Regions from separate parts of the Methylobacterium sp. WL64 genome, predicted to be linked through region 4. Evidence: predicted binding sites of a transcription regulator. Region 4 holds the regulator's gene; each other region holds the start of a gene.
The links. The regulator PhoB, encoded in region 4, activates phosphate uptake and scavenging genes when phosphate is short. The targets are predictions, from matches to a motif close to TGTCATNNANCTGTCAT.
Positions count from the first base shown of each region.

Region 1: the regulator PhoB is predicted to act here: its motif matches at 1,442-1,458, upstream of FV242_RS14425 (YdcH family protein).
Region 2: the regulator PhoB is predicted to act here: its motif matches at 5,901-5,917, upstream of FV242_RS03420 (calcineurin-like phosphoesterase family protein).
Region 3: the regulator PhoB is predicted to act here: its motif matches at 4,198-4,214, upstream of FV242_RS25195 (inorganic phosphate transporter).

Region 1 covers NZ_VRVA01000028.1:3,451-11,261, forward strand. Annotated here, with positions in the region: gene FV242_RS14410 (5-(carboxyamino)imidazole ribonucleotide synthase) at 1-415, opposite strand, end outside; gene purE (5-(carboxyamino)imidazole ribonucleotide mutase) at 412-909, opposite strand; gene FV242_RS14420 (YdcH family protein) at 1,080-1,340, opposite strand; gene FV242_RS14425 (YdcH family protein) at 1,472-1,654, shown strand; gene FV242_RS14430 (propionyl-CoA synthetase) at 2,036-3,961, shown strand; gene FV242_RS14435 (CopG family transcriptional regulator) at 4,197-4,616, shown strand; gene FV242_RS14440 (PHB depolymerase family esterase) at 4,688-6,004, shown strand; gene FV242_RS14445 (hypothetical protein) at 6,025-6,516, opposite strand; gene FV242_RS14450 (NADH:flavin oxidoreductase/NADH oxidase) at 6,721-7,811, shown strand, end outside.
Region 2 covers NZ_VRVA01000004.1:42,680-50,490, forward strand. Annotated here, with positions in the region: gene FV242_RS03390 (ABC transporter transmembrane domain-containing protein) at 1-983, opposite strand, end outside; gene rpmE (50S ribosomal protein L31) at 1,226-1,474, shown strand; gene FV242_RS03400 (MetQ/NlpA family ABC transporter substrate-binding protein) at 1,920-2,699, shown strand; gene FV242_RS03405 (DUF1465 family protein) at 2,746-3,276, opposite strand; partial or broken gene FV242_RS03410 (copper chaperone PCu(A)C) at 3,737-4,150, opposite strand; gene FV242_RS03415 (murein L,D-transpeptidase) at 4,518-5,816, shown strand; gene FV242_RS03420 (calcineurin-like phosphoesterase family protein) at 5,958-7,616, shown strand; gene FV242_RS03425 (heparan-alpha-glucosaminide N-acetyltransferase domain-containing protein) at 7,621-7,811, opposite strand, start outside.
Region 3 covers NZ_VRVA01000089.1:197-8,007, forward strand. Annotated here, with positions in the region: partial or broken gene FV242_RS25175 (AraC family transcriptional regulator) at 1-489, opposite strand, end outside; gene FV242_RS25180 (helix-turn-helix domain-containing protein) at 528-1,487, opposite strand; gene FV242_RS25185 (MucR family transcriptional regulator) at 1,740-2,153, shown strand; gene FV242_RS25190 (hypothetical protein) at 2,169-2,396, shown strand; gene FV242_RS25195 (inorganic phosphate transporter) at 2,517-4,145, opposite strand; gene FV242_RS25200 (autotransporter domain-containing protein) at 4,636-7,811, shown strand, end outside.
Region 4 covers NZ_VRVA01000006.1:35,097-42,907, forward strand. Annotated here, with positions in the region: gene pstC (phosphate ABC transporter permease subunit PstC) at 1-63, shown strand, start outside; gene pstA (phosphate ABC transporter permease PstA) at 76-972, shown strand; gene pstB (phosphate ABC transporter ATP-binding protein PstB) at 995-1,810, shown strand; gene phoU (phosphate signaling complex protein PhoU) at 2,126-2,848, shown strand; gene phoB (phosphate regulon transcriptional regulator PhoB) at 3,023-3,718, shown strand; gene FV242_RS05035 (protein-disulfide reductase DsbD) at 3,764-5,917, opposite strand; gene FV242_RS34325 (hypothetical protein) at 6,178-6,324, opposite strand; gene FV242_RS05040 (aminopeptidase P family protein) at 6,350-7,811, opposite strand, start outside.

The DNA.
Region 1 (7,811 bases), on a different contig from region 4:
CGATCGCCCGGTCGAGGTCATCGGGCGTGTCGACCGCCTGGAACGGGGCGGTCGGAATTCCGAGCCGGTTGATGAATTCCTTTTCGCTGAGGCGATCCTGGGTTGTAGCCAAAGCTTCGGCGTTCGGGTGCAGGGGTGCGTGCCGAGCCAGGATGTCGGCGGTGGCGCGCGGGATGTTCTCGAACTCGTAGGTCACCGCGTCGACGCTGCGCGCGAAGGCGGCGAGCGCTTGCGGGTCGTCGTAGGCCGCGCAGGTCGTCCGGGCGCAGACGTCGAAGGCGGGGCTGTCCTGATCGGGCGCGTAGACGTGCACCTTCAGGCCGTAAGCGGCCGCCGCGAGCGCGATCATGCGCCCGAGCTGTCCGCCGCCGACGATGCCGAGGGTGGAGCCGGGCTTCAGGGGTGTGTCCGTCACGAATGCGTTTCCGTCACCGGCCGCTCGGCCACCGACGCGGTCTGGGCCGCGCGCCACGCCTCGAGCCGCTCCGCCAGGCCCGGATCGCCGAGCGCCAGCACCGCGGCCGCCAGCAGCGCCGCGTTGACCGCGCCCGCCCGGCCGATCGCCAGCGTCCCGACGGGAATGCCGGCCGGCATCTGGACGATCGACAGCAGGCTGTCCTGGCCGGACAGGGCCTTCGATTCCACAGGAACGCCGAAGACCGGCAGGCGGGTCATCGCGGCCGCCATGCCGGGCAGGTGCGCGGCCCCGCCGGCACCGGCGATCACGACCTTGAACCCGTCCGCCACCGCGCCCTTGGCGAAGGCCACGAGCCGGTCCGGGGTGCGGTGGGCCGACACGATCCGGGCGTCGTACGGCACCGCGAGCGCATCGAGCGTCTCGGCGGCGTGCCGCATGGTCGCCCAGTCGGACTGACTGCCCATGATGATCGCGACGGGAGGCGACGCCATCGTATGTCCCGGCAAAAGAGGCCGCTTACAGGCGAGGCGGCCCGGCGGCAAGGCGGCGGGCCAGTGCGTCCACCGGCATCGGTGGACCGTCCCGAAAGATGGTTTCCGGCTTCCGGGGCGACGCGCTGCGCTCGCTCACCCCGAACCGGCATCCACTTCGGCGGCGCGCTCTAAGCGATGATATCGGGGGTGAGGGCATCCTCGATATGGTAGATCCGGTCGCGCAGGGTCAGCTTGCGCTTCTTCAAGCGCTGGATCTGAAGCTGATCCCCGGCGACGCTGCGCTCCAGCGCCTCGATGGCGCCGTCGAGGCCCCGGTGCTCCTCGCGCAGCCGACTCAGCTCGGCCTCGAGGTCCGACTGCGCGCTCTCACCCGACTCGTCCGCCATCATCACCCGCGGGATCGAAGACCGTTCCAGATCGAAGAGCATGCGTTACGCCCCGCCGCGGGACAAGCCGGCCGTGCAAGCATTCGTGAGGCTTGGCCGGAGAAAAGGCTTCGACAGGTGCGGCATCCTGTGCCAGTCTCCATGTGTCGGAACAATGACAGGAGATTCGACTCATGTCGCTGCAGACGCATTTGAGCCAACTCGCCCGGAAGCACGAAGCCCTCGAGCGCGAGATTCACGAGGCGATCCACAGGCCTTCTGCGAACGACCTCCACATTGCCGAACTGAAGCGACGGAAACTTCTTCTCAAAGACGAGATCAAAAGGCTGCAAGCCGGCAACGATACGTTGCACTGAGCGACGCCTGACTGTCCCACGAACATACTTTCAAGATGAGAACCGCCGTATCGGTCCGCCCGGTGCGGCGGTTCTCTGCACGCGTGTTTTACGCTCTTCCGACCGAGACCCCGTCGCGAGGCGCCCGCGCCACTGAGCCTCGAAGGCGCCCTCCAGATGCAGCCGCGATCCCTGGAACCCTCCTTCGAGGCCTCCGCTTCGCTCCGGAACATCAGGATCAGGGGCCTGGGTGTAAGGAACCGGCTCTTCGGCGGAGCCCGGTAGCGATCCATAAGCGCGTTATCATCCACTTGGACGACCGCTCGCGCGCGCAAAAAAATCAGAATCGGCTAATCTCCCCGGGATGCCGCCGGAGAGCGGCTCCGAGGACACGCCGCGCCCATGACCACCGCCAGCCTGCCGGGCCGCTATCCCGAGATCTATGACGCGGCGCGCCGCGACCCGGAGGCGTTCTGGCGCGAGGCGGCCCGGGCGCTCGACTGGTCGCGCGCGCCCGAGCAGATCTTCGCGCCGGACGCCGGGCCCTACGGCCGCTGGTTCCCGGACGGGACGCTCAACGCCTGCCACAACGCGGTGGACCGCCACGCCGACGGGGCGCGGGCCGAGCAGGCGGCGATCCTGTACGATTCCCCCGTCACCGGCACGAAGCGCAGCATCAGCTACCGGGAGTTGCGCGATGCGGTGGCGACGCTCGCGGCCGTCCTGGCCGATCTCGGCGTCGGCAAGGGCGACCGGGTGATCCTGTACATGCCGATGGTGCCCGAGGCCCTGTTCGGCATGCTGGCCTGTGCCCGGCTGGGCGCCGTGCACTCGGTGGTGTTCGGCGGCTTCGCGGCCAACGAGCTGGCGGTGCGGATCGAGGATGCGGCCCCCAAGGTGGTGCTGGCAGCCTCCTGCGGCCTGGAGCCGAACCGGGTGGTCGCCTACAAGCCGCTGCTGGACCTCGCGATCGCCACCTCCCGGCACAAGCCCGAGGCCTGCCTGATCCTGCAGCGTCCTCAATGCGCCGCGACGCTCGTCGCGGGCCGCGACCACGATTGGGCCGAGGCCGTCGCGGCCGCCGAGGCGGCGGGCAAGCGCGCCGCCTGCGTGCCGGTGGCCGCCACCGACCCGCTCTACGTCCTCTACACCTCCGGGACGACCGGCAAGCCGAAGGGCGTGGTTCGGGATACCGGCGGCTACCTCGTGGCGCTCGCCTGGTCGATGCCGAACCTCTACGGCGTCCGGCCCGGCGAGACCTATTTCTGCGCCTCGGACATCGGCTGGGTGGTCGGCCATTCCTACATCGTCTACGCGCCGCTGCTGCACGGCTGCACCACGGTCCTGTACGAGGGCAAGCCGGTGGGCACGCCCGATGCCGGGGCGTTCTGGCGGGTGGTCGCCGAGCACGGCGTAGTCTGTCTGTTCACGGCGCCGACGGCCCTGCGCGCGATCAAGAAGGAGGATCCGGCCGGGGCGCTGGTGGGCGACTACGACCTGTCCGCCTTCCGCAGCCTGTTCCTGGCCGGGGAGCGGGCCGACCCGGATTCGGTCGCCTGGGCCGAGCGGGCGCTGGATCGCCCGGTCATCGACCATTGGTGGCAGACCGAGACCGGCTGGCCGATCGCCGGCAATCCGCTGGGCCTCGGCCTCCTGCCGGTGAAGCACGGCAGCACCTGCGTGCCGATGCCGGGCTACGCGGTCGCGGTCCTGGACGAGGGCGGCAAGCCGGTCCCGCCCGGCACGATGGGCACCATCGCGATCCGGCTGCCCCTGCCGCCCGGCTGCCTGCCGACCCTGTGGGGCTCGGACGCGCGGATGCGGTCGAGCTACCTCGCCACCTTCCCGGGCTACTACGACACCTCGGATGCCGGGGTGATCGACGCCGACGGCTACATCACCGTGCTCGGGCGGACCGACGACATCATCAACGTCGCGGGCCATCGCCTGTCCACCGGCGGCATGGAGGCGGTGCTGGCCGGCCACCCCGATGTCGCCGAATGCGCGGTGATCGGCATCCGCGACGCGCTGAAGGGCGAGGTGCCCTGCGGCTTCGTGGTGCTCAAGGCCCGGGTCGACCGCGCGCCCGAGGACATCGAGCGCGAGTTGGTCGCCAAGGTGCGCGACGAGATCGGGCCCGTGGCTGCGTTCAAGCTGGCGCTCACCGTGCCGCGCCTGCCGAAAACCCGGTCCGGCAAGATCCTGCGCGCCACCATGAAGCGCATCGCCGACCACGAGCCCTGGACGATGCCGGCGACCATCGACGACGCCTCCGTCCTCGACGAGATCGGCGCCAGCCTGAAGGGACGGGGGATCGGCGCGGACTGATGATGCGTCGCGATACGGGCTCCCGAAGGGCCCGAGGCCCTTCGGCGGGGTTCGGGGGGCGCAGCCCCGAACTCGGGCGAAGCCGGACACCAGGGCTCCGCCCCGGACACGCAACGGGCCGCCGACCCTTTGAAACCGCGACCGTTTCGAGACGCGTCGCGACCGTATCTTGCGCTGCGGCATCCGCTCACCATCTCTAGACCATCCAACCGGATGGGCTGGAGAGGGCGAAGCGATGGCAGACACCGTACCGGAACTCCGGCCCAAGGTGCCGGATAGCGAGAAGATCACGATCAACCTGGGCTTCGTCGATCTCGGCCGGGTCGACCTGATGGTCCGCGATGGGTTCTACGCCAACCGCGCCGACTTCATCCGCACCGCGGTGCGCAACCAGCTGGACCGGCAGGAGGAGGCGGTGCGCCAATCCGTGGCCCGCCGCCAGCTGCGCCTGGGCGTCTCACACTATTCCCGCGCCGCCCTGGAGGCCGCCCGGGATGCCGGCGTGCCCCTGCACATCCAGGTCCTCGGCCTCGCCACGGTGGCGACGGACGTCACACCCGAATTGGCGCGCGCCGCCATCGCCTCCGTGGAGGTGCTGGGGGCGTTCCAGGCCAGCCCCGCGGTCAAGGCCGCCCTGGCCGACCGGATCGCCTGAAGAATTTCCCGACCGCACAGCCGGGCGCAGCCGCCGGCCGTGTCCGAACCCCGCCCGCAAGGAACGGCCCGATGAAGCACTTCCCCAAGCTGGACTTTTTGAACTTCGACCTGTCCAAGATGAAGCTCGGCGGGTTCGGAGCCCCCGGCTCGGCCGAGGCCGAGGGCAAGCGCGCGGCCCGAGCCGCCCGGATGACGGCCGCCATGGGCCGGTTCCAGAGCCAGCAGGCCGACGCCTTCGCCCGCTGGGCCGAGGCGCGCGAGCGCCCGGCCGAGACGACCGGGGGCGCCCCGATCATCGACATGGAGGCGCCGCAGGCCCCCGGCGACGCCTGGACGGCCCCCAAGCCGAGTGCCGAGCCGGACCACGCCGCCCCACACGTCCCCCCACACGCCGCCGACATCGCCGCGGCGGTGATGCGGACCGTGCGCGACGGCCTCGCGCGGAGCGGACTCCCCACCGGCGGTTTCGCGGAGGGCTTCGCGGGAGCCCCCGTGCAGCCCGGACGGCCCGCCACCGCGACCGTGCCGGCCGGCGCCCGGTTCGAGGACAGAACCTTCACGGCCGCCGCGGGCAGCCGCCGCTACAAGGTGTTCGTGCCGAGCGGCTACACCGGCCAGGCGCTGCCCGTCCTCCTGATGCTGCACGGCTGCACCCAGAACCCGGACGACTTCGCCGCCGGGACGCGGATGAACCGCCTCGCCGAGGCGCAGACCTTCCTGGTCGCCTATCCGGAGCAACCCCAGTCGGCAAACATGCAGCGCTGCTGGAACTGGTACGCCACCAGCGACCAGACCCGCGACGCCGGAGAGCCGGCCCTGCTCGCCGGCATCGCCCGGGCGGTGGTGGAGGAGTTCTCGGCCGACCCGAACCGGGTCTACGCTGCGGGTCTCTCGGCCGGGGGCGCTACGGCGGCGATCCTGGCGGCGACCTATCCGGACCTGTTCGCGGCGGTGGGCGTCCATTCGGGCCTGGCCTGCGGCGCGGCCCGGGACGTTCCCTCGGCCTTCGCCGCCATGAAGGGGCAGGGCAGCGCCCCGGGCCGCAACCGGCAGGCGGTCCCGACCATCGTGTTCCACGGCGACATCGATCGCACCGTGCACCCGGCCAACGGCGATCAGGTGGTCGCCCAGGCCATGGCGCCCACGGGCCTCGCCGAGACGGTCGACCGGGGCACGAGCCCGGGGGGCGTCGCCTACACCCGAACGGTCCGCAAGGACGCCGCCGGCGGGACCCAGCTGGAATACTGGATCTTGCACGGGGCCGGGCATGCTTGGTCGGGCGGCAGCCCGGACGGCTCGTTCACCGAGCCTCGCGGGCCGGATGCGAGCGCCGAGATGGTCCGGTTCTTCCTCGGCCATGCGCGCAAGGCGGGTGGCCGAGCCTGACCGTCCGGGCGGGACGAGGTTCAGTCGGCCTCACCCCCCTCGGGTGCCTCGTCCGAGAGGTCGGCCGAGGGGACCGGCCGCGACAGGGCCGGCGCATAGGCCCCCGGCATCGTGGCGGTCGTGACCGAGGCGGGTAGGCGCCGTGGGCCCGGCTCGGCGGGGATCAGCGTCGCGCTTGCCGCGACGAAGCCCGCCAGCGCCCGCAGATCCTCGGGCTGGCGCGGGTCGCGTGAGACGAGCGCCGCGTCGTGCTGCAGGCGCAGGTTGCAGGCCTGCGACGGCAGACCGCCTGCCGGCGTGCAGGCGTCGTGGCGGGCGCAGGCGGCGTCGAGGGCATCGATCGGCGGCAGCGGCGCGTTGTTGCCGGGGCCGCAATAGTTGCCGTGAATCAAGATCTTCGGGCTACCGAACGCCGCCGGCTGGGCATCGGCGGGGACGGCCAGGAACGCCGCCAGGGCGAACGGAGCCGCGGCCAGGGCGGCAAATCGGGTGGAACGGTTCGGGAGCAACATGGCGTGGACCTCGCGCGATCTCGCCCCCTCAGGCGGTTCGCATCGGCGGTATCAGACCGTCATTCAGCCAGAAGTTACCGAACGCGTGGTCGGTTCCCTTGCGGCCGTGCCGTGGCCGCATGGCGAGTGGGCTTGCGCACATGCCGATGCTGGCCTCGGCCGCGCGCCTGCGCCACATAGGTCCGGCGCGTAACGGAGCCGCCCATGACCGCCCGCCTGTTCGAACCGCTCACCCTCGACGCCCTCACGCTCGAGAACCGCATCCTGATCGCACCGATGTGCCAGTATTCGGCCCGGGACGGCGAGGCCACAGACTGGCACATGATGCATCTCGGCCAGCTGGCGATGTCGGGGGCCGGCCTGCTGACCCTGGAGGCCACCGCAGTCTCGCCCGAGGCCCGGATCACCGCCTGGGACCTCGGCCTCTACAATGACGGCTGCGAGCGGGCGCTCGGCCGGGTGCTCGAGGCGGTGCGCGAATACGCCCCGATCCCGATCTGCATCCAGATCGCCCATGCCGGCCGCAAGGCATCGAGCGAGGCGCCCTGGGCCGGCGGCCAGCAGATCCCGCCCGAGCAGGCCTATGGCTGGCGCACGGAGGCGCCCTCGGCGGTCGCGCACGGCGAGGCCGAGGTCCCGCCCCACGCCCTCGACGCCGCCGACCTGAAGCGCGTCCGCGAGCAGTTCGTGGCTACCGCCAAGCGCGCCGTGCGCCTGGGCATCGAGGCCGTGGAGCTGCACGGCGCCCACGGCTACCTGCTGCACCAATTCCTGTCGCCGATCGCCAACAAGCGCACCGATGCCTATGGCGGCAGCCTCGAGAACCGGATGCGCTTCCCCCTCGAAGTCTACGATGCCGTGCGCGACGTCGTCCCGGCGGGCAGCCCGGTCTGGCTGCGGGTCTCGGCCACCGACTGGGTCGAGGACGGCTGGGACCTCGACGAGACCGTGGCCCTGGGACAGGCGCTCAAGCGCGCCGGCTCACCCGCGCTCCACGTCTCGACGGGTGGCGTCTCGCCGAAGCAGGCGATCAAGCTCGGGCCGGGCTACCAAGTGCCCTATGCCGAGCGGATCAAGGTCGAGACCGGGCTGACCACCATCGCGGTCGGCCTCATCACTGAGGCGCAGCAGGCCGAGACGATCCTGGCCGAGGGCAAGGCCGACGCGATCTCGCTGGCCCGGGCCATAATGTACGACCCTCGCTGGCCCTGGCACGCGGCGGCCGAGCTCGGCGCCAAGGTGCACGCCCCGAAGCAGTACTGGCGCTCGCAGCCGCGGGAATACAAGGACCTGTT
Region 2 (7,811 bases), on a different contig from region 4:
ATCTCGGTCAGCCGCTCGGCCGCGCCGGCCGACATCGCGAGGTCGCCGTAGACCTCGGAGAGCTGGCCGAGCGCGCCTGCGCCGAACACAGCGTAGAGCACGAATTGCGACAGCTCACCGCCGGTCATCGTGTGGTTGAGTACGCCCTGGGCGCCGTACCACATCACCCCGACCACCGAGGCCGAGATGAGGAAGATCGCCACACCGGTGAGCAGCGCCCGCGCCCGGATCGAGTCCCGGGCGGCCGTGTAGGCGTCCTCTGAGGCGGCCGCGAACCGGGCCGCAGCCGTGCCGGAGCGCCCGAAGGCTTGCATGGTCCGCACCGCTCCGACCGCCTCGGCGGCGTAGGCTGAGGCGTCCGCCAGCCGGTCCTGCGCGGCCCGGGAGCGCCGCCGCACGCCGCGGCCCGAGACGATCAGCGGGAACACGATCACCGGGATGGCGGCCAGCACCATCACCGACAGGCGCGGGCTGGTGATCACCATCATGGCGGTCGCGCCCACGAACAGGAATAGGTTGCGCAGCAGGATCGAGACGGAAACGCCGAAGGCCGACTTGATCTGCGTCGCGTCCGCGGTGAGGCGGGAGACGATCTCGCCCGATTGCGAGCGGTCGAAAAAGGCGGGGTCGAGGATCGTCAGCCGGGCGAAGACGGCGCTGCGCAGATCCGCGACCACGCGCTCGCCCAGCGTGACCACGGTGTAGACCCGGGCCGCGCTGGAGAGCGCGAAAGCCGCGACCACCCCGAGCAGCGCGAGGAAGTAGGCGTCGATCACGTTCGCGCCGTCGGCCGTGAAGCCGTGGTCGATGACGCGCCGCATGGCGATCGGCACCACCAGGGTCGAGGCCGAGGCGCAGACGAGAGCCAGGATGCCGGCAACGATCCGCCCACGATACCGCAGGGCGAAGGGCAGGAGCGGCCGGAGCGCGCTCAATGGGGCCTTCGGCCGGCCGGAAGCCGCCGCTTTGGTCTTACGGGCCATCACGCCTCACGCGTCTCTTCCCACCCGGTCCACGGCGCTTGTTCCCGGAGAGAGCCTGCGATATACGCCGCCCCTCATCCGATTGCGCGTGTTCAATGGCCGCGGGCCGCCACCACGGTCGGCTTGGACGTGCCGTTGCCACGAACCTACGGTTCGGTGCAACCGCTGACACCTTCCGCATTCCGGGCCGGGCGGCGCCTCCTGCGCTCCCCGCCGGCATGCCAGAACAGGAACGACAGGTCATGGCGAAGGACGCGGCCGCAAAGGCCAAGGGGACAGAGCACCCCGACTACCACTTCATCAAGGTCGTGATGACGGACGGTACCGAGTACCGGACCCGTTCGACCTACGGCAAGGAGGGTGACACCCTCAACCTCGACATCGATCCGCTCACCCACCCGGCCTGGACCGGCGGCGAGCAGAAGATGCTCGATCGCGCTGGTCGTGTCTCGCGCTTCAACTCGCGGTTCGGCAACCTCGGCAAGCGCTGATCCCGGACGGATCGCGCCGAAACGAATCAGAACGGGCGGTCCCTCGCGGGGCCGCCCGTTTTTTCGTGCCTGTTCTGCGCCGTCGCAGAGCGGGGCGAGAATTTTCTGGCGGAATGGTCTGGCGAATTTTCCAGCTCGCCGACGCGTTCGATCTTGTCTGACGCCGCAGAGAGAAAATATTCTTCTGTCTCGGTGCGCACCGGTCGTACCACCCGGCCGGCCCGGTCGGCGCGGCCTCTTTTCCAGCCAAGCCGAGCCGTCGTAATGTCCGGTGCCGTCGACGATCCGCCCGGTCACGATCCTCGGTCGTCACGGTCTCGCACGGACCCGGTGGCGGCCGTTTGTCTCGAGGTCTTCGTCGCGCGGAGCCTGAGTAGTTTCAAATTTAAGTCGATGCATCTTCTTGCGCGCTTGAGTTTTGCAAGCGGCGACTGTGGGGTTTTTCATGAAGCGCTGGCTGTTTTCCGTCGTCGCCGTTCTGCTGACCTTCGCCGCACCGGCCTTGGCGGGTGAGAAAATCAAGGTCGGCATCATGAGCGATGCCGAGGACGTCTGGGCGAAGGTCAAGGTGATCGCCGCCAAGGACGGGCTCGATCTCGATCTCGTCGTGTTCTCGGACTACCTCCTGCCGAACGCCGCCCTGGATGCCGGGGACCTTCAGGCCAACGCCTTCCAGCACAAGCCTTTCCTGGAGAACCAGATCGCCGCGAAGGGTTACAAGATCGCGCCGGTCGGGGCCACGATCGTCTCGCCGATCGGGCTCTATTCCCGGCGCGTGAAGGCGGTCGGCGAACTCAGGAACGGCGCGTCGGTCGGCATCCCGAACGACCCGTCGAATGGCGGGCGCGCCCTGCTGCTGCTTCAGGCGCAGAAGCTGATCAAGCTGAAGGACGGCGTCGGCATCCTGCCTACGGTGCTCGACGTGACCGACAATCCGAAGAAGCTTCAGTTCCGTGAGATCGACGCGGCCCAGTTATCGCGCAGCCTCGACGATCTCGATGCTGCGGTGATCAACACCAATTACGCGGTCGAGGCAGGCCTGAAGCCGGGCAAGGACTCGATCGCGATCGAGTCGTCGGTCGACAATCCCTACAGCAACTTCATCGCGGTTCGGGAGACGGACAAGAACGCTCCGTGGGTACCCAAGCTCGTCCACGCCTATCAGAACGATACGATCCGGGCCTACATCACGGACAAGCGGCCGGGGGAAGTGCCGGCCTTCTGAGGTCTGCGCGCGGTCGGAGCCTTCGGGACCGACCGCGCCGCCCTCCTCAGCCCTCGCCGAGGCGGAACGCCATGCGCAGCAGACCCTGCTGGGCCGCCACCGGACTCTCCACCGGCATCGGCGTCGGGCGGTCATCGGTGATCAGCGAATCCAGGTGCAGGATGCGGGCATGCAGCCGGCGCGCCCGCAGGATCAGCTGCTGGAGGCGCATCGGCAGCAGGGAGAAGTCCGACTGCTTCGGCGGCTCGGACTTGCCGAGCTTGACCCGATGCTTCTCCTGCAGCGCCTCCGCCGGGGTCATCTCGCCCTCCGACACCGCGCGCTGCACGAGCAGCCACGACGCGATCTGCATCAGCAGCGTCGTGAGGCGCATGCTCTCGGCCGCGTAGCTGAGCGTGGCATCCCGGGAAACCAGGCGCGACTCGTCCCGGCCCTGGCCGTCGAGATAGGCCGCCGTCTCTTCCACGAGCAGCATGCCGTCGCGGAACAGCGTCTTGAACGCCTCGGAATTGACGTAGGTCTTGCCGAAATCGACCCAGTCCCGATCGTCCCGGAACGTGACATCGAAGCCGTTCATGTGCCTCTCCTGTGCCGCCGACGGGCCAAGCCGTCCCGGACCGGGACATTCCGGCCATGGCTCTCGGGCGACGCCGCAATCCTAGCGCCGAACCGCGGCGGCATCAGGGTTAGATCTTCCTTAACCTTAATGAGCCGGCCGATGGTTAAGATATGGCGTACACGGCCAGCTGCAAGCATTCAAAAGGTGACCTGGACACCACCGAATACACGGTGCCTTGGACCGGTCTTGGAATCGGGCTTCCCTCGGGCGCGCAGGCCTTGAACAGGGGCGCGTCGGCGACGCCAGGATCAGTTGCATGACCCATTTCGAGACACCCGGAAGGTGTATCGCCGTCCGGGCTCGGCAGAGCCGGAGGCCCGAGCCGCTCGCGACAGCCGCGCAATCGTGAACGGGTCCAAGGGCTTGGTTCAGCAAGTCGGCTCATGCCGAGCCGGTAGTCACCCCGGCGGTGGCCGTTTTAATGCTGATGCTGGTGACCGCCACCGGGCGCGCTCGCCCCGATCGGTGCGACCGAGAAGGTGACCGGCACGGTGCCGGCACGCTGGAACGTGAGCGTCCCGGACACGCTGTCGCCGGCCTTCGGGGCGCCCGAAAGGCCCTCGAACATCAGGTGATAGCCGCCGGGCTTCAGCTCCACGGTCCCGCCTGGCTTGACCGTCAGGCCTCCGGAGACCGGGGCCATCTTCATCACGCCGCCCTCCATCGACATGGAGTGGATCTCGCCCGAGCGCGCGAACGGCACCGCGGCGCCCGTCAGCGTGTCCGGGGCGGTGCCGGAGTTGCGGATCGTCACGTAGCCGCCAGCGACCTTGGCGCCGTTCGGCGTGGCGCGCAGCCAGGGCGTGTCGATCGTGAGGTCGCCGGCCTTGATCGGGTCGGCCTGGGCCGCCCCCGTGAACACGCTGAGGCCGAGGAGGGCCGCGCAAAAGATCTTCATCGGCATGCTTCCGTCCTGAGGATGATGATCGACCGAGACGACACGTCAGGCCCGCGCGGCCGGTCCTTATGAGGTAGGCGGAATCCTGCGCCGGCCCGCGTTGCGGTGACATCTCTGCCACACTGGTCCACCCAGGACTGTTGTCGCCGTGCCGCATCCAGTCGCCACGTGCGCTGGCGCACGCCGACGCCACAATCCGGCCCCTTCGATAGGGAGTCTTAAGGCCATCCCGACACCGTGGCGACCGAGTACACCCGCTCTCGCCATGAACTGACGAACTCCGGACAAGAGCCAGCGACTGATGCGCATCAAGGCAACAAACCGGTTCACCGCCATGCTGGGCGTCGCCGCGCTCGGCACGCTCGGCCTCGGTGCCGCCGAGGCCCGCGACCAGGGCAACTACGCCCAGGCCGAATGGGCGCAGGACTACGCTTCGCCCGCCGCCATGCAGGTGCAGCGCGAGACCGTGCCGATCCTGTCGCCCCAGACCGTGTCGGCCACCGAGCAGATGGTCGAGCGCTACCGGGACATCGTCAACCGCGGCGGCTGGCGCCCGGTCTCCGGCGCCGACCGCCTGCGCGTCGGCGCCAAGGGCCCGGCCGTGGCCGCGGTGCGCCAGCGCCTGATCGTCACCGGCGACCTCGATCCGGCCGCCGGCGGCTCCGGCGTGTACGATTCCTACGTCTCGGCCGGCGTGAAGCGGTTCCAGGCCCGCCACGGCCTCAGCCAGACCGGCGCCATGAGCCTCGCCACCCAGCAGGCGATGAACGTGCCCGCCGACGTGCGGCTGCATCAGCTCGAGACCAACGTCGTCCGCCTGCGCTCCTATTCGGGCGATCTCGGCCGGCGCTTCGTGATCATGAACATCCCGGCCGCCCTGGTGGAGACCGTGGAGAACGGCCAGGTCGTCACGCTGCACGCCGCCGGCGTCGGCAAGATCGACCGCCAGTCGCCGATCATGAACACCAAGGCGACCCAGATCAACTTCAACCCGACCTGGACGGTCCCGGCTTCCATCGTGAAGAAGGACCTGATCCCGAAGATGCAGAAGGATCCGAACTACCTCACCGACAACAAGATCCACATCCTGTCGGGCAACGGTGAGGTCTCGCCGCGCTCGATCAACTGGAACTCGGACGAGGGCACGCGCTTCACCTACCGGCAGGAATCGGGCGCCGATTTCAACTCGATGGGCATCGTGCGCATCAACATCCCGAACCCCTACGGCGTGTTCATGCACGACACGAACACCAAGGGCGTGTTCGGCGACGATTTCCGCTTCATCTCGTCGGGCTGCGTGCGCGTGCAGAACGTGCGCGAGTACATCACGTGGCTCCTGAAGGACACGCCCGGCTGGGGCCGCGAGCAGGTCGAGCAGGCGATCGAGAGCGGCAAGCGCGTCGACGCCAACATCGCCCAGCCGGTGCCGGTCTACTGGACCTACATCACCGCCTGGGCGACCCCGGACGGGCTCGTGCAGTTCCGTGACGACATCTACAAGCGCGACGGCGTGAACGTGCCCTCGACCATCGGGGCGCCGACCCCGGTCGCCAGCGCCGAGCCGCTGCCGCAGACCTTCGAGCCCGGCGACGAAGAGTAAGTTCGCCGCGCGCCGCGCTTATCGGGTTCAGCCGAGGCCCGCACCCCTACCCGGGGTGCGGGCCTCGCGCGTTTGGGGCCGCTCTGTCATCCGGCAGTCAAATGCCTCTGCTTGGCCTTTGCCGCCGAGCAGGAGCCCCCGATGCCACGCGATTCGATCCCAGCGTCCGGACGTCTGACCCGCCGGGAGACCGTCGCCGGCGCCGCCGCCCTCTCGCTCCTGGCCGGCCGTGCCGGCGCGCAGGGATCCGCTGAGGCCACGGGCATCGTCTATGCCGTCGGGGCGGCCGGTTCCACGCGCGCGCCGCTGCCGGGCGTGCTGGTCTCCAACGGCCGGGAGGTGGTGCGGACGGACGGAGACGGCCGCTACCGCCTGCCGATGCCGGGAGACGGGGTGGTGTTCGTGATCAAGCCGCCGCGCTATGCCCTGCCGCGGGACGCCGACAACGTGCCCCGCCACTCCTACATCCACCAGCCCGGCGGGACGCCCGCGGGCCTCGGCCTGCGCTACAGGGGCATCGCGCCTACCGGTCCGCTCCCGGCCTCGATCGACTTCACCCTGACGAAGGCCGACGAGCCGGCGGATTTCGACGTGATCCTGTTCACCGATCCGCAGCCCGAGAGCCGGTTCGAGCTCGACCACGTGCGCGACACCGCAGTCGCCCGGGCGATGGCGATCCCGGCGGCTTTCGGCCTCACCACCGGCGACGTGCTGTTCGACGACCTCTCGCTCTACGGCCGCTCCAACCGCATCGTCGGGCGGATCGGCCTGCCGTGGTACAGCCTGCCCGGCAACCACGACCTCAACATGCAGGCACCGGACGCCCGCCACAGCCGCGAGACCTGGAAGCGCGTGTTCGGGTCGCCGACCTACGCGTTCCGCCACGGGCGCGCGCTGTTCGTGATGATCGACAACGTCGAGTGGATGGGGCCGCCGGTGCCCGTGGGAGCCAACACCTACCGGGGCCATGTCGGTGAGCGCACGCTCACCTTCCTGAAGAACCTTCTGGCCGAGATCCCGCCGGACGATTTGATCGTGCTGGCGACCCATATCCCGCTGGTGACCGATACCGGCGACGACCCGCGCAGCGCGACGATCGACCGGGCCGCGCTCCTCGACCTGTTGGCCGGCCGGACGGTGCTGAGCCTCGCCGGCCACACCCACACCACCGAGCACCATTACCTTTCGGAGCGGCACCACCACCACGTGATGACCGCCGTGTCCGGCTCGTGGTGGAGCGGGCCGGATACCCGCACCGGCATCCCGTCCGCCGACAGCCGCGACGGCACGCCGAACGGCTTCCACGTGCTCTCGATCCGCGGCACCGACTACACCACTCGCTTCGTCCCCGCCCAGGGCGAGCCGGACGCGGCGATGCGGATCGCCTTCGAGAGCGAATTGCGCCCGGCCGCCCCCGAGATCGTCCGGGCGAGCCACCCGATGCAGGGGCTGCGCCCGCCGGTCCCGCAGGACGCGCTGACGGCGACCAATCTCGTGGTCAACGTGTTCGACGGCGGCCCGCGCACGAACCTCGCGATTCGGATCGGCGACCGCGCGCCGGCGCCGATGGCGCGGACGCGCCGGCTCGATCCGTTCGTGACCGAACTCTACGCCCGCTATCCCGAGACCAGGAAGAGCTGGGTGCAGGCGACGCCCTCGACCCACATCTGGACCGCGGGCCTGCCCGACGACCTCGCGCCGGGCGCCCACCGGGTCACGGTCGCGGGCACCGACGAGTACGGCCGGCCGATCCGCGCCTGCGTCGTGCTCGAAGTCACGGGCGACGGCGCGCGCGGTTAGGAGGTCACGTCGGTGCGAGCATGAACGCGGCCTGCGTCGCACGCGTCAACGCCGCGCGGAGGACCGTGATCGCGGCCATCAGGACGATGGTGAGCGCCGCGGCCTCCCACGGGCTTCGAGCGATCGGACCCCAGACGTTTTGGACGGCGAACAGGCTCAAGTTCGACGCGACCAGATAGATCAGGACGTGCCGAC
Region 3 (7,811 bases), on a different contig from region 4:
GAAGAACGTCGATGCCAAGCTGGTCGTGGCCAGTTCCGCCCCCATGGACAGCGCGGTGTAGAGCCGGGTCGGCCCGAGCACGCTCTCGAGGCGTTCGCGCGGCAATTCCAGGAACACGGCTTGGCTGCCCGGGCTCGTCGTCACCACGGACGGCCGATGATCGAGCACCACGATGTCGCCGGGCTTCTGGACCGAGTCCCGGCCGTCCTGAAGGCAGGTCGACGTGCCGGAGAGCTTGAACAGCACGACGGCCATGCCGGCCCGCTCGTGCTGGCGCGCGGCGTTGGGGGTCGTCTCGTTGCGCAGCGCGCCCTGCGTGACCCGCGTCATTCGCAGGGTGCCGACGTTGGCGAACTCCATCTTGCCGGCGAACGGGCTGTCGTCGAGGCGCGCGATCTCGATCGGCACCAGCCGCTCGAACAGCGTCTCCCGCCAGATCTTGAAGCGGTCCTTCGCGTGGAGGTTGTCGGTCGTGAATACGGGCTGCACGGGTGCTGTCCCCTGGCGATGCCGGGCGATGCGGTGGTTTACGGGGTGCCCACGAAGGCCGCGTGGCGATACTCCCGGGGAGCCATGCCGTAGCGTTCCTTGAAGCGGCGGGAGAAGTGGGCCTGGTTGGCGAAGCCGCAGCCGAAGGCCAGGGATCCGATCGGCATTTGGGCGCAGCCCGGGTCTGCGAGGCGCTTGGCCGACGCCTCCAGGCGGCGCTGCCAGATCCAGTCGGAAATGTGCTGGCCGCGCGCGTGGAACAGTTCCTGGAGCCGGCGCAGCGACACGCCCACCGCCGCCGCGAGCTGGGGCGGGTCGAGGGTCGAGTCGCCGAGATGGGCCTCGACATGGGCCTTGGCGCGCTGGACCACGACGGTGCCGTGCAGGGGCTGGGACACGTCGAGCGTCAGGCGCTCGGCGATGCTGGCGACGATCAGGTCCACGCCGACCGACGCCATCCGGGTGGCCGAGTCGGGGTCGAGCCGGTCGCGCAACCGGACAAGCTCTTGGAAGAACGTGACCGTCAGCCCCGTCGAGACGACGTCGGCGCCCATCGTCAGGGATGTGTAGCGCCGGGTGGACCCGAGCACGCTCTCCAGGCGCTCCCGGGGCAGCTCCAGGAACAGGGACTGGCTGTCCGTGCTCGACTCGTGCGCGGCCGGACGATGATCGATCACCACGACCTCGCCGGGGCGCTGCACCGAACTGCGGCCATCCTGGCTGCGCTTCGACGTGCCGGCGACCTTGAAGATCACCACGACGGTGCCGTCCTTGCCGTTGCGCCGGATCAGCCCGCGCGTCGCCTCGCTGCGCATGGCGCCGTGCGTGACGCGGGTCAGCACCAGCGGGCCGACGCTCGCGGCTTCGAGCTTGGCCCGGAAGGGACGGTCGTCGAGGCGCGTCTGCTCGAGGGGGACACCCCGGCTGACAAGCGCCTCCCGCCAGCGCCGAAAGCTGTGCAGGGGGTTAAGACCCTCGGTCGAAAACAATGCTTCCATAAGTAAATTTTTCGATCGACCGGCATTTCGCGCGGCCGGAACAAGGGATCCGCGTCGCCAGACAAGCGCCGTCCGATACATATTGTATATTATTTTCAGCCTCAAGGGATGCATTTGAGCAACCTGAGGTGAAATTGGCAACTCACCGCCGGTGGGGGCCTTCGCGGATGTCGATCACTGGGGCGGACCTTCGGGCCGTCGTTCGGCAGAGGCGGGGTTTTGATAACGCGAGATTGAACAGCAGATCCTGACATGATCAACGAACCCGAAGCCCGCTCTTCCTTCCTGCTCGAGAAAGTCGGCGCGATCGTCGCCGCTTACGTGTCGCGAAACCCTGTGGGGGCAGGGGATCTGCCGGTGCTGATCGATCAGGTCCATGCCGCGATCTCGGTGCTCCAGCGCAATCCCGCCGGCTCCGCCCGGTCCTGGACCGGCCCGGCCGCCGCGGAGGTCGAGGCCTCGATCGGCGAGAACGGCCTGATCAGCTTCATCGACGGCCGGTCGTACAAGACGCTGAAGCGCCACCTCACCGCCAACGGTCTCACCCCGGAGCGCTACCGCGCCAAGTTCGGCCTGCCGGCCAACTACCCGATGGTGGCTCCCGGCTACGCCAAGCGGCGTTCGGAGATCGCCCGGGCGATCCAGCTCGGTAACCAGGCGGCCTGAACGATGGCCTGCGCCATGACCCATCCGGTTCACGGGCTGCCCGAGGCGGATCGCTCCGTGGAGATCCTCGAGCGGATCGCCGGAACGCTCCGCATGCCGGTCGCCGCCTTCCTGCCGGACGAGCCCGAGCCGCGCGAGGCCGTGGCTCAGGCGGCGGATCTCGTGACGGCCTTCATGGCGATCGAGACCGTCGCCGCGCGCCGCACCTGCCTCGCCTTCGTGCGTGCCATGGCGCGCCCTTGAGGCCTCGGGAAACCGGGGCCGGAACGAACAGGGCCGTTTCCGCGGGGTGCGGAAACGGCCCTGTCCGTCGTCATGCTTGTCCGTGGATTGCGGGGCTCGGCCCCGCCGATACCCGCGGCGTCAGAACACGTGGCGCAGCAGGAAGAACAAGGTCGCGGCCAGCGTGATGGCGGCCGGCAGGGTCAGGATCCAGGCGAGGGCCATGTTGCGCACCGTGGCCATCTGCAGGCCCGAGCCGTTGGCCGCCATCGTCCCGGCGACGCCCGAGGACAGGATGTGCGTGGTCGAGACCGGAAGGCCGTAGAGTTCGGCAAGCCCGATCGTCCCCGCGGCGACCATCTCGGCCGAGGCGCCCTGGGCGTAGGTGAGGTGGGTCTTGCCGATCTTCTCGCCCACCGTGACGACGATGCGCTTCCAGCCGACCATGGTGCCGAGGCCGAGCGCCAGGGCGACGCAGACCTTCACCCAGCCCGGGATGTAGCGGGTGCCGTTGTTGAGCAGCCCGGTGTAGCTCTTCAGGGTCGACTTCTCGGCCTCGGACAGATCAGCCCCGGCGTTGGGCAGCAGCCGCACCGCGTCGGCGGTGAGGTACATGGCGTTGCGCAGGTTCTCGGTCTGGGCGGCCGGGACGGTGCGGATCGCGCCGTAATTCTTCACGCTGGCGGCGATGTCGGTCGCGAGCGCGGAGAGCGCGGCGTAGACCGGCGGCCGGTTCAGGTCCTTGGACTTGAGGGCGTCCGTCACCGTCCGGCGCGCCTGCGCCGTCTCCGGCTGGGGAGCGCCGGGGGCCCGGGCGGAGAACACTTGGCTCGCCGCCGCCGAGGTCTGGATGAAGGCCGGGGTCGTGTCGTCCGACATGGTGCGGTTCAGCGCGTAGGCGGTGGGCGCCGCGCCGATCAGGATCAGCATGATCAGGCCCATGCCCTTCTGGCCGTCGTTGCCGCCGTGGAAGAACGACACCAGCGTGCAGGTCAGGATCAGGAGGCTGCGGATCCACAGCGGCGGCGGCGCCTCGCCCTTGGGGGCCTCGTAGAGGTCCTTGCGGCGCACCGCGAATTTCAGGGCCAGCAGCAGCAGCGCCGCGAGGGCGAAGCCGCACAGGGGCGAGAACAGCAGCGCCTTGAACACATTGAACGCCTGGTTCCAGTCGACGCCGGCGGTGCCGTCGCCGCCGCCCATCAGCTGGTTGGCGAGGCCGACGCCCAGCACCGAGCCGATCAGCGCATGCGACGAGGAGTTCGGCAGGCCGAAGGCCCAGGTCCCGAGGTTCCAGATGATGGCGGCGAGCAGCAGCGCGAAGATCATCGCGTAGCCGGCTCCCGAGCCGACATGCAGGATCAGCTCTACCGGCAGCAGGGTGACGATGGCGTAGGCCACCGCGCCCGAGGACAGCATCACCCCCAGGAAGTTGAAGAAGCCCGACCAGACCACCGCCACCAGCGGCGGCATCGAGTGGGTGTAGATGACGGTGGCCACCGCGTTGGCGGTGTCGTGGAACCCGTTCACGAATTCGAAGGCGAGGGCGATCAGCAGCGCGAGCCCGAGCAGCGCGAAGGCCCCGTAGGCCAGCGGCGCCTCGCCAACGGCGTTCATGTCGGCGATGAGGCTCACCACCGCGTAGCCGAGCCCGGCCACCAGAACCGCCAGGAAGGCGACGACGCCCCCCAGATGGATCCCGTGCTCGAGGCGCGGACCGCCCGCGGGCCTGTTCCCCACCCCGTGTTGCGGAATGACGGCGGAATCGGACATGGGCCCTCGCGTTGAATCGTCTTCGGAAGCGAAGCGGGATTAAGATTGTGGGATGACGTTTCAGTGACGTTTTACCGAAGGTATTCAGCGAAGCATTATATTCGTGCGCCTACCGCCGACGATCCGAAAATATCAATCTGCACGAAGTCTATTCCGCCCACTTCGAGGTCTGGGCCGGGGTGTTTACTGATACGACCGCGCCCGGTTCCGGTACCGGACATCCGTCCGGCGATGGCCCGCACCGATCGACGGGGAGGCGTCCGGCCTGGAGTGCAGCGTGACGCGTTTGCGGAGCCGCGGCCGCGGCGCTGGAAGCAAAGCGCAAGATGAACATGGCCCTGGATTTGCGCCGGCTAAGATGTCTGGCTGTTGCTGACAGGATACACGCGATGATTCAGGGCTTTGTGAATGGATTATGACGCATTCGCGTTCGCGGAAGTGGCTAAATCTCCCGCCGCAGGCCGAAGGGCCGCAGGCTTGGGGGCCAGGAATGAGCGTTCGCTATGGGGTCTCGATCGCGGCCTTGATGGTCGCCGCGTGCGGGTCGGGGGTGCAGGCGCAGACCGTCAACACCACGGCCTCCGACGTCAACGTGCTCAACCTGCTGGCGCCGTACCTGGCGCTCAACGCAACGGCGGCCGGGCAGGCGACGCTGAGCCTGAACCTTGCGCAGACGATCGCCCTCAACACCGGCGCGGACCTCGCCCGGCAGCAGGTGGCGATCAGCGACAAGAACCTGCTCAGCGCGGCGAGCAACGCCCTGTCGTCCTCGGGGCTCGGCAGCTACGGCGTCGCGGCCAACATCGCCGGCGGCCTGCCCGGACAGACGCCGATCAACGGCATCGTCCCGCAGCAACGGGTCGGCGGCCTCGGTGCGCAGCTCGGCCCGATCTACCAGCGCGGGACCGCCCAGGGCGTGAACGGCGCCCTCGGCGGCGTGGTCAACCTGCTGGTCAACGCCAACACGTTCACGGGCAACAACCTCGGCGTCGCGAAGAACTACTTCGCCAACGGCGCGGCCAACAACCCGAGCGTGACACCCGCCAACTACGTGGCGGTGCCGGCCGTGGCGCCCGCGGGCTACGGGCTGCCGACGTATGACGGCCTGCCCAACACCACCAACAGCGTCTACGACCGCGCCTACGGGGTCACCAACACCCAGCCGGGCCAGGACGTCTACGGCTCGTCGCGCCCGGTCCAGGTCGCGCCCGGCCGCATCAACCCGTTCGATCCGACGGCGCTGACCGGCCTCGCGACCAACGCCTCCTTCCCCAGCGGGCACACCACCTACGCGTTCACCAGCGGCTACCTGCTGGCGATGCTGGTGCCGCAGCAATACCAGAACGTGCTGCTGCGGGCCTCCGAGTACGGCGAGAGCCGGATCGTGCTCGGCGTCCACTACCCCCTCGACGTGATCGGCAGCCGGGCGCTGGCGGCCTACGACCTGGCCCAGGCGTTCACGAACCCGGCCTACGTCAACAAAGCCGCGGTGACCGGCGTGGCGATCAACCTGCCGAACCAGTTCGTGCAGGCGCAGGGGCAGCTTCAGGCCTATCTCGCCGCCCAATGCGGCAACACCGTCGCGGCCTGCGCGAGCGGCGCCGCCAACAGCGCCGGAAACCCCTATCTCCCGTCGGCCGCCAACCAGGCCGCCTACCAGCAGCGCCTGACCTACGGCCTGCCGACCCTGACCTTCGCCCAGGCCCCGCGCGAGGCGGCCCCCGCCGGCGGACCCGACGCCGCGATCCTGCTGGCGCCGCTCTACGGCGGATCGACCGCCGCCGCCCGCACGCTCGCCCCGCAGGGCGGCCTCTACGGCCAGCTCTCGACCGCCACGATCAACCAGATCGTCGTCAACACGCAGACCAGCGCGCTCGCGGCCTTCTACGGCAGCCCGCTCAGCTACTGGAGCCGCATCGACCTCTATTCCGCCGCCGGCTATTTCGGAGCCGTCACCGGCACCCTGCGGATGGACACGAGCGACCGCCTCGGCATCGATGTCGGCGTCGGCACCGGCGGCGTGCTCTACGCCAACGGCACCATCGCGGGCACCGTCTCGGTCGGGGCCGGCGGCCTGCTCGGCGGCTCGGGCACACTCGGCGGCCTCAACGCCCTCTCGGGCGGCACCGTGGCGCCGGGGAACTCGATCGGCACCCTCAACGTCGCCGGCGCGGTCGCCTTCGCGCCGGGCTCGGTCTACCGGGTCGAGGCCAAGGCCGCCGGACAAGCCGACAAGATCGCGGCCGGCGGCGCCGTGACGCTCGGCGGCGGCACCGTGCAGGTCGTGGCTGCCTCCGGGGCCTATGGCCCGCGCACAACCTACGCGATCTTGAGCGCGGCCGGCGGCGTCTCGGGACGGTTCGACGGGGTCACGACGAACCTCGCCTTCCTCAGCCCCGGCCTGCGCTACCTGCCCAACGACGTCGCCCTGACGCTGACCCGCAACGACGTCCCGCTGGCCGCCGGCGCCACCGGGCGCAACGGCGTCGCGTCCGCCAACGCGCTCCAGGCGGCCGGGTCCGGCCGGGCCTACGACGCCGCCCTGGCGTTCACCACCGCGGAGGCCGCCGACGGCTTCCGGGCGCTCGCCGGCGACATCCACGCCAGCACGGTGTCGACCGCCTACGAGACGGCGTTCTTCGTGCGCGAGGCGGTGCTCGACCGGCTGCGCTGGGGCGGGTCGGCCCCGAGCCTCGACGACGGCCGCGTGCCGGCGGCCTACAGCGCCGACCTGCCGGGCCGGACGCCCGTGGTGGCGAGCGTGCCGACGCGGGTCCTCGACCCGCGGGTGTTCGGGCTCTGGGGCCAGGGCTTCGGCGCGTTCGGCACGGCCGGCGGGGGCGGCAACGCCTTCGACCTCGACCGGCAGATCGCCGGCTTCGCGCTCGGCGCCGACATCCGGCTGCCGAGCGGGCTCCGGTTCGGCTTGGTCGGCGGCTACACCGAGGCCAACCTCGACAGCGTCGGCCGGCAGGGCGCGGGCGCGCGGCTGGGCGCCGCCAGCCCATCCGAGAGCGCGACGCTCAAGAGCGGCTTCGGCGGCGTCTACGGCGGCACCACGTTCGGCCCGATCGAAGTGCGGCTGGGCGCCCTCTACGCCGACACCGACACCCGCACCCGGCGCAGCGTCCTGTACGGCCTGTCGGACAGCCCGACCGGGCATGGCGGCGGCCACACCGTCCAGGGCTTCGGCGAGATCAGCTACCGGTTCACGCTGAGCGTGCCGTCGGCCCCGGCGTCGCGGGGCGGACCGGCGGCGGCCTCCTACATCGAGCCGTTCGTGGGCGCGGCCTATGTCGGCATCCGGCGCGACGGGTTCGCCGAGACCGGCGGCGCAGCGGCGCTGGTCAGCTACGGGCGCGGCTACGACCTCGGCGCGGCGACCGTCGGCGTGCGGGGGCAGACGGGCTTCGATCTCGGCTTCGGTGTTCCGGTGACGGCGCACGGCCTGCTCGGCTACCGGCGGGCGTTCGGCGACGTCGTGCCGGCGGCCCTGCTGAGCTTCGGCACCGGCCCCGCCTTCCTGAGCGCGGGGGTGCCGATCGACCGGGACGCGCTGGTGGCCGGCGCCGGGCTCGACCTGGCGGTGGCGCCGAACGCGACGCTCGGCGTGGCCTATACCGGCCAAGTCGGCGCCCGGGCCCAGGACCAGGCCGTGAAGGGCAA
Region 4 (7,811 bases):
ATCATCACCTTCGTGGTGCTCATCATCGCCCGGCTGCTGACGCGCCGCGTCAAAGCTGCCTGAGGAGGGCTCTCGATGGACGCGTCCAACCCCATGGCCTTCAACACCGCCGCGCCGCGCCGCTCCGGACGGGTCCGCCCCAGCCGGCGGATCGCCGACCGCGTGCTGCGCACCGCCTGCCTGGTCGCCACGATCGTGGGCGCCGTGGTGCTCGGCTCGATCCTGCTGATGCTGATCATCCAGGGCGTGCAGGGCTTCACGCCCGCCATGTTCATGCACCCGACCCCGGGCCCCGGCTCCGAGGGCGGCGGCATCGCCAACGCGATCCTGGGTAGCCTGGTGCTCACCGGGATCGGGATCACGATCGCGACGCCAGTCGGCGTCATGGCCGGGACCTACCTGGCCGAGTACGGCCGGTTCTCGAAGATCGCCGGGCTGATCCGCTTCCTCAACGACATCCTGCTCTCGGCGCCGTCGATCCTGATCGGCCTGTTCGTCTACACCCTGATGGTGCGGCCGATGGGGACCTATTCGGGCTGGGCCGGCGGCGTGGCGCTCGCCATCATCGCCGTGCCGGTGATCGTACGCACCACCGAGGACATGATGCGCCTGGTGCCCGGCACCCTGCGCGAGGCCGGGGCCGCTCTCGGGGCCCCGCCCTCGACGGTGATCATCAGCGTCACCTGGCGGGCGGCCTCGGCCGGCATCGTCACGGGGATCATCCTGGCGCTGGCCCGCATCGCCGGCGAGACCGCGCCGCTCCTGTTCACCGCGCTCAACAACAATTCGTGGTTCTCGCCCGACCTCATGGGCGGCGTCGCGAACCTTCCGGTCATGATCTACCAGTTCGCCCTCTCACCCTATCCGAACTGGCAGAGCCTCGCCTGGGCCGGGGCGCTCCTCATCACCGCGACGATCCTGGTGCTGTCGATCATCGCCCGTCTCGTCATCAAGCCGCAGATGTCGCGCTAAGACCCTTCTCGAGGACACGACGATGAACGCCGCTTCCGCGATCCCCACGGTCGATCTCACCCGCAACCACGCCAACGAGGGCGGTGCGGTCCGGATCGCCGTGAAGGGTCTGAACTTCTACTACGGCAGCTTCCACGGGCTGAAGAACGTCGACATCAACTTCCACGACCGCCAGGTCACGGCCCTGATCGGGCCGTCCGGCTGCGGCAAGTCCACGCTGCTGCGCTGCTTCAACCGGATCTACAGCCTCTACCCGGAGCAGCGGGCCGAAGGTCAGATCATGCTCGACGGCGAGAACATCCTCGACCCGTCCGTCGACCTGAACGACCTGCGCTCGCGGATCGGCATGGTCTTCCAGAAGCCCACGCCGTTCCCGATGTCGATCTACGACAACGTGGCCTTCGGGCTGCGCCTCTACGAGAAGCTGCCGAAATCCGAACTCGACGGACGGGTGGAGCAGTCCCTGCGCAAGGCCGCCCTCTGGGACGAGGTGAAGGACAAGCTGCGCCAGGCGGGCACCGGGCTCTCCGGCGGCCAGCAGCAGCGCCTGTGCATCGCCCGCACCGTGGCCCAGAGCCCGGAGGTGATCCTGTTCGACGAGCCGACCTCGGCGCTCGACCCGATCTCCACGGGCCGCATCGAGGAATTGATCGAGCAGCTGCGCGATGAGTTCACCATCGTGATCGTCACGCACAACATGCAGCAGGCTGCCCGCATCTCGCAGTTCACCGCCTTCATGTACCTGGGTGAATTGATCGAGTTCGGCCCCACCAACCGCATGTTCATGAACCCTGTGGAGCAGCGGACCCAGGATTACATCACCGGGCGGTTCGGTTAAGCCAATCGCGGAAGTTTCGCGGAAGAGTTGATGACCGAATCGGCACATGTTTGCGCGTCGATCTCAAGACGCGGAGCCGCGCCCGACCGGAATTCGACCGGGCGCTACTCCGAGGCATGTTGCGTTGATCTGGGAACATCGGCCTATTCCGGTTGTTTTTGTCGCGTACCGAAAGCCGCTCCGCTTCGCATCATGACGTGAACTATCCAAGGGACTGGGTACCGGGAAACGTACAACGGTATCCGTGATCGCAGCGGCGGGTTTCCGCCAGACCTCGCGGATCAAGGTTTGCGGGACGCCATCGAAGGATCCACCATGCCCGGCCATATCGTCAGTTCCTACGACACCGACCTGGATGACCTGCGTCGCTCGATTTCCGAGATGGGCGGCGTCGCCGAGAAGATGGCCGCCGAGGCGACCGATGCCCTCGTCCGCCGGGACGATACGCTCGCCCAGGCGGTGATCCTCGCCGACAAGCGCCTCGATGCGCTCCAGCGTGACATCGAAGAGCGGGCAGTGCTGCTCATCGCCCGGCGTCAGCCGCTGGCGATCGACCTGCGCGAGACCATCTCGGCAATCCGCGTGTCCGGCGATCTGGAGCGGATCGGCGACCTCGCCAAGAACGTCGCCAAGCGGGTCGTCGCGATCTCCGATCAGGCGCCTGCGCAGAAGATCGTGCTCGGCGTGCGTCACATGAGCGACCTCGCGGAAGCTCAGCTCAAGGATATCCTCGACGCCTATGCCAGCCGCGACATCAAGGCGGCCTACGATGTCTGGGAGCGGGATGGCGAGATCGATGCCCTGTACAATTCGCTGTTCCGCGAGCTCCTCACCTACATGATGGAGGATCCGCGCAACATCTCGTTCTGCACGCATCTGCTCTTCTGCGCGAAGAACGTCGAACGCATCGGCGACCACACCACCAATATCGCCGAGACGATCCATTACCTCGCCACCGGTGAGACGCTGGCGGGCGAGCGGCCGAAGAACGACGCGTCGAACTACGCGACGGTCGGGCCTGCCGCCACGGCCCCGTGACATGCGGTTCGCGGTTCCTCCGCAGCGCGCACTCCCACCTGCGGGACAAAGCCCCGGTGGGAGTGCGCGTGGGTTGAGGAATCGCGGCCCCTGCCGCACCATCGGCGCGTCCGGGCCCTCCGGCGCGGTTGATTCGATGCGTGCCGAATTCGGAACAGGTTATCGAACGTGAGCATGCAAGTCCTGATCGTTGAGGACGAGGAGGCGCTGACTACCCTGCTGCGCTACAACCTGGAGGCCGAAGGATTCCTGGTGGATTCGGCCAGTCGCGGTGACGACGCCGAACTGCTCCTGGCCGAGCGCACGCCCGATCTGGTCCTGCTCGACTGGATGCTGCCCGGCCTCTCGGGCATCGAGTTGTGCCGCCGCATCCGGGCCCGGCGCGAGACCGAGCGTCTGCCGGTGATCATGCTCACCGCGCGCGGCGAGGAAGGCGACCGGGTCCGCGGGCTCGGAACCGGCGCCGACGACTACATCGTCAAGCCGTTTTCGGTGCCGGAACTGCTGGCTCGCGTTCGGGCGCTGCTGCGCCGGGCCAAGCCGGCCCACGTCGCCGACCGTCTGGCGGCAGGCGACATCGAGCTCGACCGCTCCGGCCACCGGGTCCGGCGCGCCGGCGAGGAACTCCATCTCGGACCAACCGAATTCAGGCTGCTCGAATTCCTGATGCTGGCGCCAGGCCGGGTTTTTTCCCGTGAACAGCTCCTCGACGGGGTCTGGGGCCACGACGTCTACATCGACGAGCGCACCGTGGACGTGCATGTCGGGCGGCTGCGTAAGGCGCTCAACGCCCCCCGGCAGGCCGACCCGATCCGCACCGTGCGGGGCTCGGGATACGCCTTCGACGAGACGTTTTCCCTCGAAGCCTGAAGACCTCCAGCCCGTCGGGGCGGAACGGCGCGCCTGCCTCCTCGGTCAGCGTGCCAGCGCTGCGCTCTTACCGGGGGCGGCCGGTACCGCCTTCAAGGCCGCCAGCACCGTTCCCTCGGTGAGGATCTGCGGCAGCACCTGTGCCTCCCCAGTGCCCGTGTAGAGCAGGTACAGCGGGACGCCGCTGCGCCCATGCGCCTCCAGCAGGCGGGTGATCTCGGGGTTCTGGTTGGTCCAGTCGCCCTTCAGGTAGGTCACACCCCGATCCTTCATGGCGGCCCGCACGACCTTCGTGGACAGCGAGGTCGTCTCGTTGACCGCGCATGTGATGCACCAAGCGGCGGTCATGTTCACGAAGACCGGCCGCCGCGCGTTCACCAAGGCGTCGAGACGCGCCTGCGTGAAGGGCTCGACGCCCTCTGCGGCGGCCTGGGCGACGGGCACGGCCCGGTCGCGATCGAGGGTCAGGGTCAGTGCCCCGACGGCGACGACCGTCAGCAGCGCGACGCCCTGGACGACGGGTCCGACCCGCGAAGCGGCGACGCGCCCGTGCTCCCAGGCCCAGGCCGCGAAGCCCACCAGCACGAGGCCGATCAGCCCCACCAGAAGCCCCTGCGGGCCGACCTGCTGGGCCAGGACCCAGATCAACCACGCCACCGTTGCGTAGACCGGGAAAGCCAGAACCTGCTTCAGGGTTTCCATCCAGGCGCCCGGCCGCGGCAGCGCCCGCAGCGCCGGCGGCCACAGGGTCAGCGCCAGGAAGGGCAGGGCGAGGCCCAAGCCCAGGCTGGCGAACACCGCGAGCGCGACTCCGGCGCTCTGGGTCAGCGCGAAGCCCACGGCCGAGCCCATGAACGGTGCCGTGCAGGGGGTTGCCACCAGGGTCGCGAGAACGCCCGTAAAGAATGAGCCGCTGAGACCCGAGCGCCGGGCGAGCCCGTCGCCGATGGCGGTGAGCCGACCGCCGACATGGACAACCCCCGACAGGCTCAGGCCCATGGCGAGCAGCAGATAGGCGAGCCCGGCCACCACGGCCGGCGATTGCAGCTGGAAGCCCCAGCCGATCGCGGCCCCGCCGCCCTTGAGGGCGAGCAGCAAGCCTGCAAGGCCTAGGAAGCTTGCCATCACCCCAGCCGTGTAGGCGAGGCCGTGCAGGCGCACGCGCGCCGCGCTCTCGCCGGCATGCCGGACGAGGCCGAGCACCTTAATCGACAGGACGGGAAAAACGCAGGGCATCAGGTTGAGGATCAGCCCGCCCAGAAAGGCCAGGCCCGCCGCGGTCGCCAGGGTCAGCGCGTCGAAGGCCGGGGCGACCGGTTGGGCTGCGGCGGAAGCCTCGGGTGCAGCCACTGGGACCGGTGCAACCGGCTCGTCCCCGTACGCGAAGGCCAGGCGATGCGTTTCGGCGCCGGTCGTCTCCTCCACGGTGAGCACGCCCGGCAGGGCGGCCGGTGCCGGGTCCGTCGGGGTGCTCCGCGCGAGGGTGAGGTGCAGGCCGGATGCATCGACGCGCATCACCTGGACGGCGGCGTTGTCGATGGCGGTCTCGGAATAGGGGAAGAACGATGCGGCCTTGATAGACTCGGGCTTTAGGCCGGCCGCGGCGAAGTCGAGTTGCAGCGTGTCGCCCTGACTCGAGAGTTGCAGCGGCCAGAGCGCAGGGGCGGGCAATGCGGTGCGAGCCCGCTCGAACAGGGCAGCCTGCCCGGCATCTGGCCGGGGCTCGCCCACCGGCAGGGTCAAGGCGAGGTCGGCGGAGCCCGGGACGCATTCGGTCTCGCAGACCAGGTAGGTCAGCTTGGCCTGGATCCGCACCGGATCGGCCGGGTCGAGGCTCGGCGGCGGCGTGACCGGCACGAGCAGGGTGACCTCGCCCTCGTAGCCGTAGTTCATCAGCGTCGCGATCGCGATGCGCTCGGGGGCGGGCCACCGGATCGCGCCGGCGTTGAAGCCCGCCGGCAAGGTCCAAGTCACTTCGGGGGGCAGACCGGAATCGCCCGGGTTGCGCCAGTAGACGTGCCAGCCCGGCTTCACCTGCATCCGCACCGCCAGGGTGAACGGCTGCGCCCCGGCCACCGCGATCGGCTCGGCCACGAGGCTCGACCGCACCAAGTCGGCTGGCGTGCGGAAGCCTTGCGCCGACGCGGCCGACAGGCTTGCGGTAAGGGCCAGGACCAGGAATGCGAGGCGGCGGATCATGCTGTCCCTTCGCGCGCGGGTCGGCCGCGGTTTCACCCGCGTCATCTCCGAGACGCAGGCGGGTCGTCTCGTGACGGGCCTTATAGCGCGCCGGTTCGGGCCCTGTCCTGCGCTCCAGCCCATGAGCCATCGGCCACGACGCCGCTGAGGCGCTCAGCGGGGCTCGAACAGCATGAGGGAGAGGACGACCCTTCACTGAGTTCGTGGAGCTCGCGCTGTTCGGCGTGCTCGGCGATGACGCGCAGCGTTTCGCCGGCCGTCTAAAGAGCTTTGCGTATCGCCAAGCCGACGTCGCACAGCTTGTCACCGTCGAGCGGGCCGGTGGCGTCGTCGGAGACGATCAGCTGGACCCGCCGGACATCGTCACCATCCGATCCTTGCGTGTGGCCGAGGCGCACGTTCTGCACCGGGGCGCACTCGAAGGCGCCCGGATCAGAGCGCCAGAGGCGCAGTGGCGCGGTCCAACCAGCCGCGGGTTCCGGCATCGACGAGCGGCGCCAGTGTGTCGCGCACCCGGGTGTGGTAGGCGTCGATCCAGGCCCGCTCTTCCGGCTCGAGCAGGTCCGGGCGGATCAGCCGCCGATCGTAGGGTGCGAGCGTCAGGGTCTCGAAGCCGAGCATCGGGCGTTCGCCTTCAGGGATCTCACGGGGCTCGACGAGGACGAGGTTTTCGATCCGGATGCCGTAGGCGCCCGGGGCGTAGTAGCCCGGCTCGTTCGACAGGATCATGCCGGGCTCCAGCGCCACGGTCCCGGTCTTAGCGATGCGCTGCGGACCCTCATGCACCGACAGGAAGGCGCCGACGCCATGACCGGTGCCGTGGTCGAAATCGAGCCCGGCCTGCCACAGCGGAGCGCGGGCGAACGCGTCGATCTGGGCGCCGGTCGTGCCCTTTGGGAACACCGCCCGGGCGATGGCGATATGTCCCTTCAGCACCCGGGTGAAGCGGTCGCGCATCGCATCCGTCGGCGCGCCGACCGCAACCGTCCGGGTGATGTCGGTGGTGCCGTCCGGATATTGAGCCCCGGAATCGATCAGGAACAGCTCGCCGGCCCGCACGGTCCGGTCGCTGGTGCGCGTAACCCGGTAATGCACGATCGCCCCGTTCGGGCCGGAGCCCGAGATTGTCGGGAACGACACGTCGCGCAGGTCGCCGCCGGCTGCGCGGAAATCCTCCAGGGCCTCCACGGCGGCAATCTCGCTCAAGCCCCCCGTGGCGGCGGCGCCGTCGAGCCAAGCCAGGAAGCGCACGACGCTGGCGCCGTCGCGGGTGTGAGCGGCGCGCGCGCCAGCGATCTCGGCGGTGTTCTTGACCGCCTTCATGCCGGTGATCGGGTCCTTGCCGATATCGGCGGTCCCGCCCGCGGCCTCGATCTTCTCCTTCAGGGCCACGGCGCCCGTCTCGGCATCGACCCGCACGCGCACACCGCTGAGCGAGCCGAGCCCGTCATCGAGGTCGGCTCGCGACAGGATCTCGGCGACCGGCGCCAGCGCCGTGCGCAGGGCCGGATCGACCTTGGGCGAGACCAGGAACAGCCGCGCCCGCCCTTCGCGTGGCAGGATCGCGTAGCCCAGCGCCAGCGGCGTATGGCCGACATCGGAGCCGCGCAGGTTGAACGCCCAGGCGAGATTGTGCGGGTCGGAGATCACCAGGGCATCGCAGCCGCCCTCAGCCAGGGCCGTGCGCACACGGGTGAGCTTGTCGGCGACCGACTCACCCGCGAACGCCTCGGGATGGGGAACCACCGGCCCGGCCGGCGGCTTCGGACGGCCGGCCCAGACGGCGTCGACGAGGTTCGGCACGGGCCGTAGCGATCCGCCGGCCTTGACGGCGGCCCGTTCCAGGCGAGCGACGCCGTCCGGCGTGTGCAGCCAGGGATCGTAGCCGAGAACC